DNA from 4 places in the Streptomyces sp. NPDC028298 genome. Region 3 is predicted to be linked to each of the others. Evidence: riboswitches for the same ligand, from Rfam matches in the RefSeq annotation. Region 3 holds a riboswitch; each other region holds the start of a gene.
What was found. A riboswitch is a leader RNA that binds a small molecule or an ion and turns the genes downstream of it on or off. The one in region 3 is predicted to bind cyclic di-AMP.
Positions count from the first base shown of each region.

Region 1: another riboswitch for cyclic di-AMP. It lies ahead of ACZ4TO_RS15755 (C40 family peptidase); the one in region 3 lies ahead of ACZ4TO_RS04555 (M23 family metallopeptidase).
Region 2: another riboswitch for cyclic di-AMP. It lies ahead of ACZ4TO_RS28055 (transglycosylase family protein); the one in region 3 lies ahead of ACZ4TO_RS04555 (M23 family metallopeptidase).
Region 4: another riboswitch for cyclic di-AMP. It lies ahead of ACZ4TO_RS32320 (C40 family peptidase); the one in region 3 lies ahead of ACZ4TO_RS04555 (M23 family metallopeptidase).

Region 1 is NZ_JBVHTL010000003.1:125,206-129,338, reverse strand. Features, by position in the region: gene ACZ4TO_RS15765 (ATP-dependent Clp protease proteolytic subunit) at 132-767, shown strand; gene ACZ4TO_RS15760 (hypothetical protein) at 775-1,080, shown strand; cyclic di-AMP (ydaO/yuaA leader) riboswitch at 1,442-1,614, shown strand; gene ACZ4TO_RS15755 (C40 family peptidase) at 1,618-2,091, shown strand; gene ACZ4TO_RS15750 (ATP-binding protein) at 2,354-2,815, opposite strand; gene ACZ4TO_RS15745 (helix-turn-helix domain-containing protein) at 3,028-3,885, shown strand; gene ACZ4TO_RS15740 (DUF397 domain-containing protein) at 3,897-4,121, shown strand.
Region 2 is NZ_JBVHTL010000006.1:549,321-553,453, forward strand. Features, by position in the region: gene ACZ4TO_RS28045 (cytochrome P450 family protein) at 1-125, shown strand, start outside; gene ACZ4TO_RS28050 (transglycosylase family protein) at 442-1,314, shown strand; cyclic di-AMP (ydaO/yuaA leader) riboswitch at 1,498-1,691, shown strand; gene ACZ4TO_RS28055 (transglycosylase family protein) at 1,696-2,391, shown strand; gene eno (phosphopyruvate hydratase) at 2,733-4,019, shown strand.
Region 3 is NZ_JBVHTL010000001.1:1,014,091-1,018,223, forward strand. Features, by position in the region: gene ACZ4TO_RS04545 (TetR/AcrR family transcriptional regulator) at 1-22, shown strand, start outside; gene ACZ4TO_RS04550 (SGNH/GDSL hydrolase family protein) at 328-1,113, opposite strand; gene ACZ4TO_RS04555 (M23 family metallopeptidase) at 1,385-2,287, opposite strand; cyclic di-AMP (ydaO/yuaA leader) riboswitch at 2,290-2,449, opposite strand; gene ACZ4TO_RS04560 (tyrosine-protein phosphatase) at 3,116-3,913, shown strand; gene ACZ4TO_RS04565 (DUF6126 family protein) at 3,942-4,088, opposite strand; gene ACZ4TO_RS04570 (helix-turn-helix domain-containing protein) at 4,085-4,133, opposite strand, start outside.
Region 4 is NZ_JBVHTL010000008.1:384,068-388,200, reverse strand. Features, by position in the region: gene ACZ4TO_RS32340 (LamG domain-containing protein) at 1-420, shown strand, start outside; gene ACZ4TO_RS32335 (hypothetical protein) at 544-714, shown strand; gene ACZ4TO_RS32330 (alpha/beta fold hydrolase) at 805-1,551, shown strand; gene ACZ4TO_RS32325 (hypothetical protein) at 1,564-1,740, opposite strand; cyclic di-AMP (ydaO/yuaA leader) riboswitch at 2,221-2,392, shown strand; gene ACZ4TO_RS32320 (C40 family peptidase) at 2,400-4,133, shown strand, end outside.

The DNA.
Region 1 (4,133 bases), on a different contig from region 3:
GGCCCCCGCACGGCACCCTCGGCCACCTTCCCGTCCGGGCATGCCGCCGTTTCTGCTCTCAGCAGGGCCCTCTTCCACAGAGACGTACGTCCTGTACATTTTTTACAGACGTCGATCTGAGGAGGCGCGCCATGGACAGCCCGTCCGCCCGCTATGTCCTGCCCGAGTTCACGGAACGCACGAGCGCGGGACACCGGACCCTGGACCCGTACGCGAAGCTGCTCAGCGAGCGGATCGTGTTCCTCGGGACGCCGATCGACGACACGTCGGCGAACGACGTGACGGCCCAGTTCATGTACCTCGAACACCAGGCGCCCGAGCAGGACATCTCGCTGTACATCAACTCCCCCGGCGGCTCCTTCGCCGCGATGACCGCGATCTACGACACGATGCGGTTCGTCACCTGCGACGTCGAGACGGTCTGCCTGGGCCGGGCGGCCTCGGCCGCGGCCGTACTGGTGGCGGGCGGCACTCCGGGCAAGCGGCTCGCACTGCCGGGGGCCCGCTTCCTGCTCCACCAGCCGTCGGCGGCCGAGCCGCTCCAGGGCCAGGCGAGCGACCTGCTCATCCAGGCCGAGGAGTTGCTGCGGACCCGTCGGACGCTGGAGGAGATGCTCGGGCGCCACACGGGCCGGAGTCCGGAGCAGGTCGCGGCGGACATCGAGCGCGACAGGATCCTCGACGCGCCGGAGGCCCTGGCCTACGGGCTGATCGACCGGATCGTCCCGAGCCGCAGGTCCGCGCTCGACACGCCCGGCGCGAGGTGAGCGGCCGATGATCCCGGACCTTCCCCCGCTGCCCGCGCTGACCCGCGCGGAGGCCGAACTCATCGACCGCTATCTCGACGTCGTCGACCTCCTCGGCCGGATCAACCCCTCCCGCCCCGGAGACACCTATCGCGGCCTGAGGGCGGCTCAGGCACTGGTCGGCAAGGCGGAGGCCCTGCGGGACGCGCTCACGCTGATGCATCAGCGGGGCGAGAGCGAGGTGCACGCCCCGACGCTGGCGCAGGCCCTGCGGGTGCTCGGCGGAGAGCGGCGGGCGGCCCGGGTCACGGTGCCTCCCGAGTCCGGAAGTTGACGGACCCCCACCGACGGGCCGGCCCGCGCCGAAGCGGCATGACGTCCGGACCACGACTCAAACGGACCGGATGGTGTACCCCCTGACGGCGTATTCATCGGTCCCTTCCCTGACCCCTCCGAGTTGCGCAACACGCTGAGTCCGGACGCCGGATGGGCCCCGTCGTCGCAGGTGCGGGCCTCATCGCCGTCCCCAACACGTGCTCGAACGGAGGGGTGTTCACTCGAACAGTCGAGTGGTGAGTAAGCCCACAAAACACCGGTTCCGCTCGGATTTTCCGACTCTGATGAGTGAAGATCCCTTCCGACGACAAGCCCCCGCCACAGCGGCGGGGCGGTCCGGGCGGACGCCGAGTCCTGCCGCCGCCCGGATGCCCGGTCGACAGGAGTGGATCGGCAGGAGTGGAGGACCCAGCTAGACGGGTCGCCGGAACAGTTCCGGGCGGCCCTTGGGGTGAAGCCGCAGCAGCGGCCGGGCAACTTCGCCAGCCCGAATCCGACAGGTCATCCTTCACAGGCGGCTGACGAAGGGTTGCGCATGACTGCGCTCAATCGTGTCCCGTCGCTGTGGACCCGGGCCGGTACGGCCTCGGCGCTCACACTTGCCGCCGTCGGCGGCAGCCTGGTGGTTCCCGGTGTCGCACCAGACGCCGAGGCGGCCACCGTCGCGACGCGGGCACTCCAGGTCGCGGCGTCGAAGCACGGCTCCCCCTACCAGTGGGGCGCCACCGGACCGCACCGCTTCGACTGCTCGGGGCTCACGCTCTACTCGTACAAGAAGGCGGGCAAGAAGCTGCCTCGTACGGCCGCGGCCCAGTACAACAAGACGCACCATGTCTCGGCCTCGCACCGCAAGGCCGGTGACCTCGTGTTCTTCCACTCGGGCCGGAACGTGTACCACGTCGGCATCTACGCCGGTAAGGGAAAGATCTGGCACTCCCCGAAGACCGGGGAAGTGGTGAAGCTCCAGAAGATCTGGACGAGAAGCGTCTGGTACGGCAGGGTCGGCTGACCCTTTCGCCCGGGGCGGCGGACCCTCGCCGCCCCGGCGCGAGCGCCCTCAGGGCCGCCGTGACGCCCTCCCGGCCCCTCGCGGGCCGACCGGGGCCGGGGGCGGCCCCTGTGGGCCGACCATGGCCGCCGCGGCTTTCACGGGGCCACTGACGACCGCCGCGCCCTCAATGCCACTGCCGACCGCCGCGGCCTCAATGGGCCGCTGACGACCGCCGCCGCCCCAAGGGCCATGACGACCGGTCGCCTCGGGGCGGCGCCCCTCAGGGCTCCTGGGGCGGCCACCCGGCCGGCACCGGCTGGACGGGCACCGTCCACGGGAGCTCGATGGAGACCGTCTTGCCGCCCTCCCGGGTCGGTACGACGGTGAGCCTGCCGCCGCATTCGGCGGTGAGCCAACGGATGATCACCATGCCGCGGCCGTTGTCCTGCTGGACGGCCGCGGGCAGCCGCTTCGGAAAGCGCGGATGGCTGTCGGTGACCCCGATAAGCAGCCGCTCCTCCCGGTCGAGACGCACGCCGACCGTGAAGGTGGGCGACTGCCCGAACGTGTGCTGCACGGCGTTGGTCGCCAGTTCCGACACGATCAGCCGCACGGTCTCGGCGACGTCGCAGTCCCCCGGCAGGCCCCATTCGGACAGCACTTCGGCGACGAAATTTCGGGCCACGGAAACCGAGACCGGTTCGCTCGGCAGGGTGACGGATGCTTCCTGATGGTCTGCCATGGCGACGTTCGTCCCTTTCCCACGGGACCGGAGCCCGACACCGAGCGGATGGTTCGAGTACGGTCCCGGACTGGTGCTTGCGCCAGACTGCCATTACCGGGCCGGTCGCGGGTGCGATCCACCGAGTAATGCATATATCTGTCGCTCGATGCGGTGAACTCTGCGTCGGCAGAGCGTATTCGGACGACTTGGAAGGAGTAAGGAGAACAGCCATGCAGCACGGTCCCGCGGTGCGCCGCCGCAAGCTCGGAGCCGAACTGCGCGCGCTGCGCGCGGGCACGGGGCTCACGAGCGGGGAGGCGGCCCGCCTGCTCGGCTGGCACCAGTCGAAGGTGAGCCGCATCGAAACCGGCACCAGCGGGGTGAAACCGGCCGATGTGGAACGCCTGTTGCACGCGTACGGCGTCGAGGATCCCGAACTGCGCCGGCTCCTGGTCGTGTTGGCGGGCTCCGAGGTCAACGGCCGCCACCACTGGTGGCACGCGTACCGCGGGGTCCTCCCGCCGGAGTACCGGGACTTCATCAGCCTGGAGTCCGGCGCCAGCGCGATGCGCACCCTGGAGACCTCCGTCGTGCCCGGTCTGCTGCAGACACCGGAGTACGCCCGCGCGGTGACGCGGGCCGCCGTGGACGGACTGGAGGAGAGCAAGCTCGACGCCCTGGTCGAAGTGCGTCTGGCCCGGCAGGACGTGCTGCGCTCGGACCCGCCGCTCGAACTGTCCGCCGTCCTGGACGAGGCCGTGCTGCGCCGTGAGGTGGGCGGCCCCGACGTCATGGCACGCCAGCTCCGCCGGCTGCGGGAGGCCGCCGTGCTGCCTCAAGTACGGCTCCAGGTACTGCCGTTCGCGGCCGGCGCGCACATCGGCGTGACCGGCCCTTTCGTTATCTTCTCATTTCCGAACACAACCGATCTGGATGTGGTTGTTCTCGACCACTTGACGAGTAGCCTCTATCTCGAACGGAAAGAAGACCTCCAGGCATACGCCGAGGCCTTCAACGCCCTTCAGTTCCACGCCCTTTCACCCGAGGACTCGTTGGACTACATCGCCTCGATAGGCGACGACACGTAAGGAGGCACGTCATGTCTGCAATGCCTCGGTACGTACCCTCCAGCACTTCGCTGCTCCATGTGCGCTGGCTGCGCAGCAGTCGCAGTACCGGGATGAACAACTGCGTCGAGACCGCACGCCCGGGCACCGGACCCTGGTCCGGAATGGTCGCGGTGCGCGATTCCAAGAACACCGCGGGACCCGCCCTGCTGTTCACCCCGGACGTCTGGGAGGGGTTCATCACCGGGCTGAACTGACCCCGCACGGTT
Region 2 (4,133 bases), on a different contig from region 3:
GTACGCTCCTCAGCCGCCTTCCCGACATCCAACTCGCCGGAGATTCGGCCGATTTGCGCTGGCGCGGAGGGCTCATTATGCGCGGATTGCGCACGCTTCCGGTGGAGTTCACCCCGGTCAAATAGGACGCGATCGGTGCAACGACGACCCTTCGGCGGTCGTGCCGAAGCGGTGATTCCGCATACCGGAACAAGGCCTCTGGGGCCACCGGAACATGACGCTCCGTCAAATCCGTGATCTTCACGTGATCAGTACTGCATCGACTTGTAACCAGCGTTCGAGTGCGACTACCTTCACCCATCAACAACGCGGCACCTGCGCCACTCGTTCAGCAGGAGTCGCCGTGCTCCCCGTTGTCGCTCGAAAGGCTCTCGCATGCTCTCCGGGAACGGCCGTCACCGTCGCCCTCGCCAGGCCCCGGCTCTCATCGTCGCCGCAGGGGTGACCGGATCCGCGATCGTCATCCCCCTGCTCGCCGCGGCGAGCGCGAACGCGGCCGACGGGACCACCTGGGACCGGGTGGCACAGTGCGAGAGCGGTGGCGCGTGGAGCGCCGATGAAGGCAACGGCTACTACGGCGGCCTCCAGCTCGACCAGGACAACTGGGAGGCCCACGGCGGCCTCGAGTACGCGCCGACGGCCGACCAGGCCAGCCGCTCGCAGCAGATAGCCGTCGCCGAGAAGGTGCTCGCCGACTCGGGCCTCGCGGCCTGGCCGACGTGCGGGCCGCTCTCGGGTCTCAGCAAGACCTCCGCCGGGGTCAGCGTCGACACGGGCGTGGCCGGCGACTCGTCGAGCACCGGCAACGACTCGGGTTCGTACATCTCGTCCGGTCTGGCGACGTCGCCCAGCTCGTCCCCTTCGAGTGATTCGTCCGGTTCGACCGACTCCTCCGGCACGGACGACAGCTCCGCCACGCCCAGCGCCTCGCAGAGCTCCGACGGCGCCGACGCGACGGCCGACAAGAGTGACAAATCGACCAAGTCGGGACAGAAGGAAGCCTCTTCGACCCCGTCCGCCTCGGCGAGCACCGGTACCGGGCGGCACCGCGCCGGGGACGCAGCGGAGAGCGCGGCCGGCAGCCGCACCGACGGGTCCACGGGGCGTCATGCCGCGAGCCCCGAGGCCGACGCCCCCGACACCGAGTACGTCGCAGAGGTCATCGGGAACCTCTGGACTGTTTCCGACGCCCTTGGCCTCGAAGGCGGATGGGGCGATCTGCCCACCGTGGACGCGGCGCCGGCCGACAGCGGTCCGGGCCTCGTCGTCCCTGGTCGAAGCATCGCGGACACGGCCGAAACGGTGCAGAAGTAGCGGGAGTTCGCGTCACGGTTCGCTGTGGAATGTCCTATTTGGCGCAAGTGAGAGATGGGTCTCAGAAGCCCTGATCGTCTTTGAAATTCCGGCAATCGACTGCTTACGGTCGTCACCGCTCGCCACAGCGGGCCCCGACGGTCGCAACGCCGAATCCTGCCAACGGCCGTACGGGAACAGTCGTCGCGTCATGCGCCGTCGGCAGGAGCGGGGGACCCAAGGTAAGTGCCGGGTCCGGGAGTCGAGAGACACCCGGGAACGGCTTGGGGTGAAGCCGCGTGCCGGACGTCCTGGAGACAGGACCGAGGGCATGCGGCCGGGCAACTCATTCGGCCCGAACCCGACAGCTCACCTCGCAGGCGTCGGTGAGGGGATCTCTCCATGCTGTTCTCCAGCAAGGGCAAGCACCGCCGCCCGAACAAGGCCACCCGTGTCGCCACGCTCGCCGGTGTCACCGGCGTCGCCATCGCCGCCCCGCTGATGGCGGCCGGCAACGCCTCCGCGGCCACCGCCTCCGAGTGGGACGCCGTCGCCCAGTGCGAGTCCGGCGGCAACTGGTCGATCAACACCGGCAACGGCTACTACGGCGGCCTGCAGTTCTCGTCCTCCACCTGGGCCGCGTACGGCGGCACCGCCTACGCCTCGACCGCCGACCAGGCCTCGAAGTCCCAGCAGATCACCATCGGCGAGAAGGTCCTCGCCGCGCAGGGCAAGGGCGCCTGGCCCACCTGCGGCACCGGCCTGTCGAGCACCCCGTACGGCGGCGGCTCGGCCCCGGCGGCCCCGTCCACCTCCTCCTCGGCCGGCAGCTCGCAGAGCGCCCCGGCCACCCGGACGACGGAGCAGCCCGCCTCCCGTTCCTCGGAGCGCCCCGCCCAGAAGACCGTCACCACCCCGACCGGCAAGAAGGTCAAGAAGGGCGACGGCGAGTACAAGGTCGTCAAGGGTGACACCCTCAGCTCGATCGCCGAGAAGAAGCACGTCAAGGGCGGCTGGCAGAAGCTGTTCAAGCTGAACAAGGACATCGTCGCCGACGCCGACTTCATCTACCCGGGCCAGCAGCTCCACCTGAGCTGAGCAGCGCGGCACGCCGGTCCACCGGCCGCTTTCGGCGGAGGGCGGCGGTGATTCCGGCACCGCGCCGCGACACCCGGCAGGCAACAGCCCCTCGTGGGGTCTTCGCACGCACCGGAGACCCGCCGAGGTTCCCCGTCCCCACGGGCTCCCCGCTCCGGCGCGTGTTCCCCCGCACGCGCCGGAGCGGGGTTTTTCATTTCTTTTTTTGTTCCGTTCAGGAACAATATGTAGGCTCAGTCCGCTCAAGGGGTGGTCGATCGCCGGCCGATCCCCCTGAGCCGGTTAGGCTCATCCCGCGGGACTGCTGAGCCCCGCGTACCCGCGTCACATCCCATAAGGAGATGCTCGTGCCGTCCATCGACGTCGTCGTAGCCCGGGAAATCCTGGACTCCCGAGGCAACCCCACGGTCGAGGTCGAGGTCGGCCTCGACGACGGCAGCACGGGTCGTGCCGCCGTTCCGTCCGGCGCCTCCACCGGAGCGTTCGAGGCCATCGAGCTTCGCGACGGTGACCCGAACCGCTACCAGGGCAAGGGTGTCGAGAAGGCCGTCCTCGCCGTCATCGAGCAGATCGGCCCGGAGCTCGTCGGCTACGACGCCACCGAGCAGCGCCTGATCGACCAGGCGATGTTCGACCTGGACGCCACCGACAACAAGGGCTCGCTCGGCGCCAACGCCATCCTCGGCGTCTCGCTCGCCGTCGCGCACGCCGCCTCCGAGGCGTCCGACCTGCCGCTCTTCCGCTACCTGGGCGGACCGAACGCGCACCTGCTGCCCGTTCCGATGATGAACATCCTGAACGGCGGCTCGCACGCCGACTCCAACGTGGACATCCAGGAGTTCATGATCGCCCCGATCGGCGCGGAGTCCTTCTCCGAGGCCCTGCGCTGGGGCGCCGAGGTCTACCACACCCTCAAGAAGGTGCTGAAGACCAAGGGCCTGTCCACCGGCCTCGGCGACGAGGGCGGCTTCGCCCCGAACCTGGAGTCCAACCGCGCCGCCCTCGACCTCATCCTCGAGGCCATCAAGGAGGCCGGCTACACCCCCGGCGAGCAGATCGCCCTCGCCCTCGACGTCGCCGCCTCCGAGTTCTACAAGGACGGCAAGTACCTCTTCGAGGGCAAGGAGCGCTCCGCCGCCGAGATGACCGAGTACTACGCCGAGCTCGTCGCGGCGTACCCGCTCGTCTCCATCGAGGACCCGCTGTTCGAGGACGACTGGGCCGGCTGGAAGGTCATCACCGACAAGCTGGGCGACAAGGTCCAGATCGTCGGCGACGACCTCTTCGTCACCAACCCGGAGCGCCTGGCCCGCGGCATCGAGGAGGGCTCCGCCAACGCCCTGCTCGTCAAGGTCAACCAGATCGGTTCGCTGACCGAGACGCTGGACGCCGTCGAGCTGGCCCAGCGCAACGGCTTCAAGTGCATGATGTCCCACCGTTCCGGCGAGACCGAGGACGTCACCATCGCCGACCTCGCGGTCGCCGTGAACTGCGGTCAGATCAAGACCGGCGCCCCGGCCCGCTCGGACCGTGTCGCCAAGTACAACCAGCTCCTGCGCATCGAGGAGATCCTCGACGACGCCGCGGTCTACGCCGGCCGCAGCGCCTTCCCGCGCTTCAAGGGCTGACCCCCGCGCGTCTCAGGAAGCGTCATCCGTACGTCCCCGTACCCGGTCCCGTACCGTGTGCGGGGACGTACGCACGTGACGGGCCCGTACGGCGGGCCGGTACTGGGGAGGCGG
Region 3 (4,133 bases):
GTTGATGGCAGCGGTGCGCTGACGCTCGCGTAGCCGCCCCGGTCCGGGACACGGTGAGCGGGGTCCCCGGCCCGCCTCGGGCCCGACCCGGCGCCTCCCCCGGACCGCGTGTCACCCGGCACCACGGTTCGGACCGTGGCACCGATGATCGTCCCTGACCCGCCGATGGCGAGCGGCGCCCGCCGCACACCCGGAGCGCTGCGCCCGCGCGATGCGGGTCAACCGAATCCACCGGCCGGGCCGGGTCATGCCCGTCGGCCGGTCGGCCCTGCCGGCCGAACCGGTTCGGTGCGCCGAACCGGTTCCGTCGGCAGGGCCGGTCGCCGTTCAGGCCACCGACTCGATGCGCAGCTTGATGTCGTCCGGGGACAGGGCTCCCTTGGCCGAGACGTGGTCGCCCGAGGACTCCCCGCGCAGGCGCCGTCCGATCCAGGGGACCAGGTACTCGCGCGCCCACTGGATGTTGTCGCGGCGCACCTCCAGCGTGCCGCGCGGCGGGAGGGGCGGCCAGGGCTGGTCCGGGTCGGCCGGGACCTCGAGGCCGAGGACCTGTCCGGCACGGAGCGCCACCCGGGTGTGCCCCTCGGGCGAGAGGTGCAGCCGGTCGCCGTCCCAGGCCCGCCGGTCCTGGATCGTCTTCAGGGACCAGAGGTCGAGGACGGGACAGCCGTAGCGGTCCGCGATGGCCCGCACGTGTCCGTTGTAGGTGGCGATCTTTCCGCGCAGATGCTTGAGCACGGGAACGCCACGGGTGTCGAAGCCGGTCGTCACCATGACGGTGCCGACGGCGGAGGTGAGGTCGGCGATCGCGCGCTCGAAGCGCTCCGCGACCTCGTCGGGGTCGGTGCCGGGGCGGATGATGTCATTGCCGCCGGCGCAGAACGAGACCAGGTCCGGGCCGAGTTCCTTGGCCCTCTGGAGCTGGGTCTCGACGATCTGGTCGAGCAGTTTGCCGCGCACGGCGAGGTTGGTGTAGTCGAAGTCGCCTTCGGGCCTGCGGTCCGCGAGAAGTACCGCGAACCGGTCGGCCCAGCCGACGAACGCTCCGTCGGGCCCAGGGTCGCCGACGCCCTCGGTGAAGCTGTCCCCCACCGCCACGTACGACCCGATCACTGATCTGTTGTCACTCTTCGAATCGTCTGCCACATCGAGCATGATTCACCTTTTGATGTGAGCTACGCGACCGTAGGGAAGGGTTGACGGGCGGTGAGATAAGCCACTCGCCAAGCATTGGTCAACTCTGGAATAAGGCCCGCGTCAAGGCTGTTGAAGCAGCGATCGGCCCGAGGCCGCGCCGCGGGAACACCGAAGGCCGGAACCCCGGGGATCATGGGGTCCGGCCTTCGGAGATCTTCCTGCCGTCAGGAGCAGGAGGAGGAGGGGGTCAGCCCACCGCGACACCGTGCGAGCGCAGGTACGCGACCGGGTCGACGTCGGAGCCGTAGTCCGGAGTGGTGCGGATCTCGAAGTGCAGGTGCGGTCCGGTCACGTTGCCGGTCGCGCCGGAGAGACCGATCTGCTGTCCCGGGGTCACGGTCTGGCCCGCCGAGACGGACAGGGACGACATGTGGGCGTACTGGGAGTACTTGCCGTCGGCGTGCTGGATGACGACCTGGTTGCCGTACGCGCCGCCCCAGCCCGCGGACACGACGGTACCCGCGGCGATGGACTTGATGGTGGTGCCGGTCGGGACCACGAAGTCCACGCCCGTGTGGTAGCCGCTGGACCACATGCTGCCCGCCACCTTGTAGCCGGTGCCGACGCTGCTGCTGTCGACCGGCAGGTTGTAGCCGGAGGAGCTGTCGGCGGAGGCGGTGTCGGGCGCTGCCGTGGCGGCGGCCGGGGCCGCCTGGGCGGACTTCGCCGGGGTGGCCGTCCGGGTGGACGTGTGCGTCGCCGAGTGGGCGGCCGAGGCGGCCTTCTTGCCGAGCGACAGCTTCAGACCGGGGTGGATCAGCGAGGGGTCGCTGCCGATCGCGGAGCGGTTGTCGGCGTAGATCTTCTTCCAGCCGCCGCCGACGTTCTGCTCGTCGGCGATCTTCGACAGGTAGTCACCGCGCTTCACCGCGTACGTCTTGGCCGTGGCGGCCTTGGCGGTCTTCGCGGCGGGGGCGGCGGTCGCGGCCTTCTCGACATGCTGCGCGACGGCGGCGGCCGGGGTCGCGGCGTGGGCGCCCGTGGCTCCCATCAGGGGCAGCGCGAGTGCGGCGCCACCGGTTCCGGCCACGGCGATCGAGCGGGTGAAACGCAGGGACTTGGGACGGCGGTGCTTACCCTTCGCGGGCATGACGATTTCCTCTCCGGCGCCTGCGGGGTGAGCTGTCGGGTGCGGGCTGGAGATGCCCGGCCGCGCTGCTGCGCGGCTGTACCCCTAGCCTGTTCCGGAAACCGGACCAGGCACGGAACCTGTGGGTCCCCCGCTCCTGCCGTGTACGGGTGAGTGTGCGGATTCCGGGCGGCGGCAGGATTGGGCGTCCGTCCGGATTGAGGCAGAACGTAAGCGAGATGAGAGCGCGTCGACAACTATGGGCGGTTTCTGTGCGCTCGCCTTTCTTGATCCATGGGGAAATCGCCGTCACCCTCCGTGGAGTGACGATCTTCCGGGCCGCTCAACCCGCCCGTGAATCCCGGTGTGTTGACAAATGAGGACGGCAACGCATCGTCACGAATATGACGCTCCTCACGCGACTCGCCCCAGGTTGCCTTATTCCAGGGCCAGTTGTTACGAAGGCGCCTATTCGGACAGAAGGGTCAGATGCGACGCGCGTGGATATCCGACACATTCGGATCCCCGAGCGAGAGGGTGCACAAAACGGCACCCCATTAATGCGGCATTTCATCGCAATCGCCCCGCCGTTCCGGCGGCACGAGAAGGGTGCGGCCGGACCCGCGACCGATCCCGAGCACTAATCGTGTGCACGTTCGATATGAGGCGGCCACGGAACCCTCTTCCTGGGCTTTCTGTCAGCCTTCCGCCCAGAGGGCGGCCGCCTGTGGACAACTCATTGCCCGAGACACCCATGTCGTATCGTCGAGAGCGCGAGCCGGTACAACTGCCGACGAGCGGCGCCGAGTCCAGCCCGGCGACGCCGGCGGCCGAATGGGAGGAGCCCCCGTGACGCAGCAGGTCCCGTCGACCGAGCCCGAGCTCGGCGGAGTGCGGAACTTCCGTGACGTGGGCGGACTGCCCACCGCGGACGGCCGGCGAGTGCGCTACGGGCGTCTGTTCCGCAGCGGCCACCTCGCGCACGCCACGGAGGAGGACGCCGCGTTCCTCACCTCCCTGGGCCTCCACACGATCTTCGACTTCCGCAACGCGGCGGACCAGAAGCTGGAGGGCCCGGACGTCGAGCTGCCCGGCGTACGGAACGTGAACCTCCCGCTGAGCGACCCCGCGGACGGCAGCGAGTTCTGGAAGATGGTCCGCGACGGCGACATCGACCAGCTCCGCGGACTCCTCGGTGACGGCAAGGCCGCGAACCGGATGATCAACTCCTACCGCACGATCATCAGCGAGCGCACCGCCGAGCACTCCCAGGTGCTGCACGCCCTGGCGGACGACAGCGTGCCCGCGCTGATGCACTGCGCGGCGGGCAAGGACCGCGCCGGGCTGTCCATCGCGGTCACCCTGCTCGCCCTCGGCGTCGAGCGCGAGGCGATCGTGACCGACTACCTGGAGTCGAACGCCGCGCACCGCCGTTACAAGGTCCACCGCAACGGCTCCTCGGCCGGCGCCTACTCCCCCGAGGTCATGGAACTGCTCAGCCCGCTGTTCGACGCGCGCGCCGAGTACCTGACGGCCGCCTTCGAGACGATCGAGGAGAAGTGGGGCGGCGTCGAGGCCTATCTCGAACAGGGACTGGGGCTCACGCCGGAGCTCAGGGAGCGCCTGCGCGCGCGGCTCCTGGACTGAGCCGGAGCCGCGCTCCGCGACCGCGGCTCTACTGGTTCTGCGCGCCCAGCGTAAAGAGCAGGTAGATGAAGGCCGCGAACAGGTGGCCGACGGCGACGTAGATGATCAGACGCACCCACAGGGCGCGCGGGAACCTGTCCTCCATGGACCGGCGACGTTCTGTGGGTTCGGTCATGACGTCTCTCCCGGGGTGGGGTGGCCGGTCGCCGGGCCGAGGCAC
Region 4 (4,133 bases), on a different contig from region 3:
GCCTGGCCGGCGATCTGGACGTGGCGGGACGGCGGTCAGGAGATCGATGTCTTCGAGTACCACCCCGACAACCCCGACCTGCTGGAACTGTCCAACCATGTGCGCAACACCCACCGCTACTACCGCAACCAGGCGATCCAGCCGGGTGCCTGGGTGGACCTCGTGGTCGAGTTCGGCGCCCTCCGGGTCGTGTGGTGGGTGAACGGGATCCGGGCCTTCGACGACCGGCGCGGAGTGGGCAGGTCCTGGCACGCCTATCTCATCGTCAACCTCTCCGTCTGCGCTGGGCGTTACCATCCGCCGCCTCCTCCCGAGGCCTCCGAGATGGACTTCGAGGTGGCCCGGCTGACGGTCCGCAGACCCCTGGTCGGCAGGCCCTTCCCCGCGACCGAGGAGTACGAGGCCGGCCTTCTCGACTGACGCCGGAGCGGGCCCCGGCAGATGCAGCCGGGCAGGTGCATCCGCCGGGGCCCTCGGCGCGGAAGTACGGCATCAGAAGCGACGTCGCGCCCGTGCGCGTCGCGCCGACGGGTGCCGAGGGCCATGCCGAATCCGCAACCGGGGGACGCCCCCGAGTCCGCCTACGTCAGTCACGTGGGCAACTGCCGCACGTGCCAGCGGGAGTCGGGACGCTGCCCGCAGGCGGCCCGCCTCTGGCGCTTCTACCAGGAGTGGCGCAACGGCTACCGCCCGCGGCCCGAGCCCAAGGAGTGAGCTTGGGGCGGGCCCGTGGCCGGTGAGAGGATCCCTCCTCACGGTCCAGTGCGAGGCGTGGACGAAGCGCCGCGAGAGTGGAGGGGTGTCATGCGAGGCTCTGTGCGGATGTCCGCGGACGATGTGTCCGGGTCCGGGGAGAGCGCCGACTCCGTGGCGCTGCGGCCCTGCCGTACCCCCCGTCCGGACGCGGCACCGGCGCGTGCGGCCGTACTGGTCCTGCACGGCGGCACCGCCGACAGCAAGGCTCCGCTGCGGCCGTGGAACCTGGCACGCGCCCGGATGCGGCCCTTCGTGCGCTCCGTGACACGGGCCCTGCCGGACGCGGACACCTTCGTCGGGGAGGTGCGCTACCGGCACCGGGGATGGAACGGCGCCGACGCCGACCCCCTCGCCGACGTCCTGCGGGCACTCGACGAACTCGCCGCTCTGGTGGGGGAGGTGCCGGTCGTGCTCGTGGGTCACTCGATGGGCGGGCGCGCGGCGCTGCGGGCCGCGGCCGCGCCGCGGGTCCGTGCCGTGGTGGCGCTGGCACCCTGGTGCCCGGAAGGCGAGCCGGTGGCCCACCTGCGGGACAAACGCGTCATCGTGCTCCACGGGGACCGGGACCGGGTCACCGACCCTGCGGAGTCGTTCGCCCTCGTCCGCCGGGCGCTGGAGGAGGGTTCCTCCGCGAGCGCCGTGCGGGTCGAGGGCGGTGACCACGCGATGCTCCGCCGTGCGCGGACCTGGCACCGCGCCACGGCTGCGACGGTCGCCGAGCTGGTGACCCGGATCCGCGACGGCCTCGACCCGCTCCCCGCCGAACGACCGGGCGGGGAGCCGGACGTTCTCTAGAGTGCGCCCACCTCAGTTGCCCGAGCCCGGTGTGTCGAGTCGGTCGTCGGGGTCGGGGGCGGGGGAGAAGGCGCGGCGCGAACCGGACGCCGGGCGCGCGGCGGAGGAGGGGAGCGGGACGCCCGACGACGGATCCCAGCTCAGGATCCACTCGAAATCGCGTTGCAGCCGACGTGCTTCGCTTCGCACGAGTGTCGGTATGTCACCGCGTTCGGAGATGAGTTGGGCATAGATCGGCGCATCGTGCACGTGGGGATCCTCGACTCGCTCGCGTGGTCTGACGTGCATCGACGGTACGGGCGGCACGTGGTCCCAGCGGTGATCCGGCCAGCTCGGCCAGAACCGGTCAAGGTGTGACCAAAGGGCGCCGCCGATGTCGAACGACCTGCCAGGGAACGCCAGTTCCGTGCACACTTTCGACACATCCGGCTCGGCTCCGCGCGTCCTCCGCGGGTCCGGACCGGGCGCCGGGTGCCGGTCCCCTCAACGGCCGTGCTCAGCCGCCTTTTCGAGTACGGCCCGTGTCCTCACGGTCGCGCTGCGGGATGGTGCGATGAAGGTCACGAAAATGTATCGGACATCTGGGACGTGGATCTTCACATCGGGTGCACACCCTCGCTAAGTTGGCGACCAGGCCGCCCGACTCCCTCCGGCGAAGTTCGCCGGGCGGTGCGGCCTCCGCCGAGTCCTGCCCGTCCTTGTGACTGCGGGAGCCGGGGACCCACCGAACCTGGGGTGAATCGGTCAACTGCCTTTCGGGGCAGGGGCCGTAGGGCATACCTTCCGGAATCGTCCGCCCGAACCCGACAGCTAACCCGGTAGGCGGACGACGGAAGGAGCACCACTCCATGGCGCCGGAACGCACCCCGCCCAGTGGCGAAGAAGTCGCCCGAAGACTCTCGTCCCTCTACGACCAGGCGGAGCTCGCCACCGGTAACTTCAACGGGACCCGCGCGCTGGCGAACTCCAGTCGCAGGCAGGGCCGGCGGGGCCCGGGGCAGGGGAGCGGGGTTTCCGACGCCGCCCAGGACGACCTGATGCGGCAGTGGTTCGACGGGGCGCGTTCCCGGTTCGGACCCTCGGCTCCGGCCTCGCTCCCGGCCGACAGGAAGCCCGAACGCGGTGGCGCCGGTGCCCGTCCGAAGGAGGGTGCGAAGGGGTCCAAGGGATCCTCCTCGGACCTTCCGACGATCTACGAGCTCGAACAACTCGTCCGGCCGGTGGCCGAGTTGACGGCGGCTCCGGTGCTGGAGCTGACCGCCGGTCCGACGTCGGAACCGGGTGGGCGGCCCGCCCTGGAGCTGACCGCCGGTCCGGTGGCCGCGCTCCCGGCCGGCGGTGCTCCGGCGGTGCCGGGATCCGAGGTGGCGGTCCGTGCGGGGCTCCGCGCCGGGGCCGCTCCGGCCGCCGCGTCGCAGCAGTCCTCGCCGTACGTCAAGAAGCAGAGCGCCCGGCGCAAGCTCGGCGTCGCCCGGGAACTGATCGCGCGGCACGCGGCACGGCAGGGCATGCCCGTCGCGCAGGCGCAGGCGCCGGCGATCGAGTACCGCCCGTCGGTCGGTCAGACCGGTTCGTTCCCGGCGGTCGGTCAATCGGGTTCGTTCCCGTCCGTGGCCCAGACCGGTTCCTTCCCGTCCGTCGGTCAGACGGGCTCCTTCCCGTCGGTCGGCCAGACCGGTTCGTTCCCGTCGGTCGGCCAGTCCGGCACCTTCCCGTCGGTCGGCCAGTCCGGCACCTTCCCGTCGGTCGGTCAGACCGGCTCCTTCCCGTCCGTCGGCCAGACCGGTTCGTTCCCCTCGGTCGGTCAGTCGGGTTCCTTCCCGACCGTCGGCCAGACAGGTTCGTTCCCGGCCGTCTCCCAGAGCGCTTCCTTCCCGGCGGTCGGTCAGTCCGGCACCTTCCCGGCGGTCGGTGAGTCGGGCTCGTTCCCGTCGGTCGCCCAGCCCACCGCGTTCCCGTCGGCTCCGCAGGCCGCCCCGTTCCCGTCCGCCGCTCAGACCGGCACGTTCCCGTCGGTCGCCCAGGCGCCCGCGTTCCAGGCGGCGCCCCAGCCGGCCGCGTACGAGGCGGCCCCGCAGGCCGCGCCCGCGCCCGGGGTCTTCGACACGGGCTCCATGCCCCGGCCGTACGAGCCCGCGCCCCCGGCCGCCCAGCCCAAGGCGGTCATCCTGCCCCCCGGGTACGAAGCGCCCGCCCCGGCCCCGGAGTACACCTCCGTGCTCCTGCCGCTGTCGTACGACAAGCCGACGCGGCCCAGCGGGTACCAGCCGGCCCCGATGCCTCCGGTGAGTGAGCCGGCGCCCCAGCCCCCGGCGTACGAGACGGCGCCGCGCGCCGCCGCCTACCAGCCGGCCCCCATGCCTCCGGTGAGCGAGCCGGCACCGCAGCCGCCCGCGTACGAGGCCACCCCGCGCCCCGCCGCCTACCCGTCGGCCCCGATGCCCCCCGCGAACCAGCCGCCGCCCCCGCCGGTCGACGACGCCTGGCGGCAGTCCTTGCGGCCGAACGGCAACCAGCAGGCGTGGCCCGCCGCTCCCGGGGCCGCCGGCACCAGCCCCGGGTTCGACATCGACAGCCTCGTC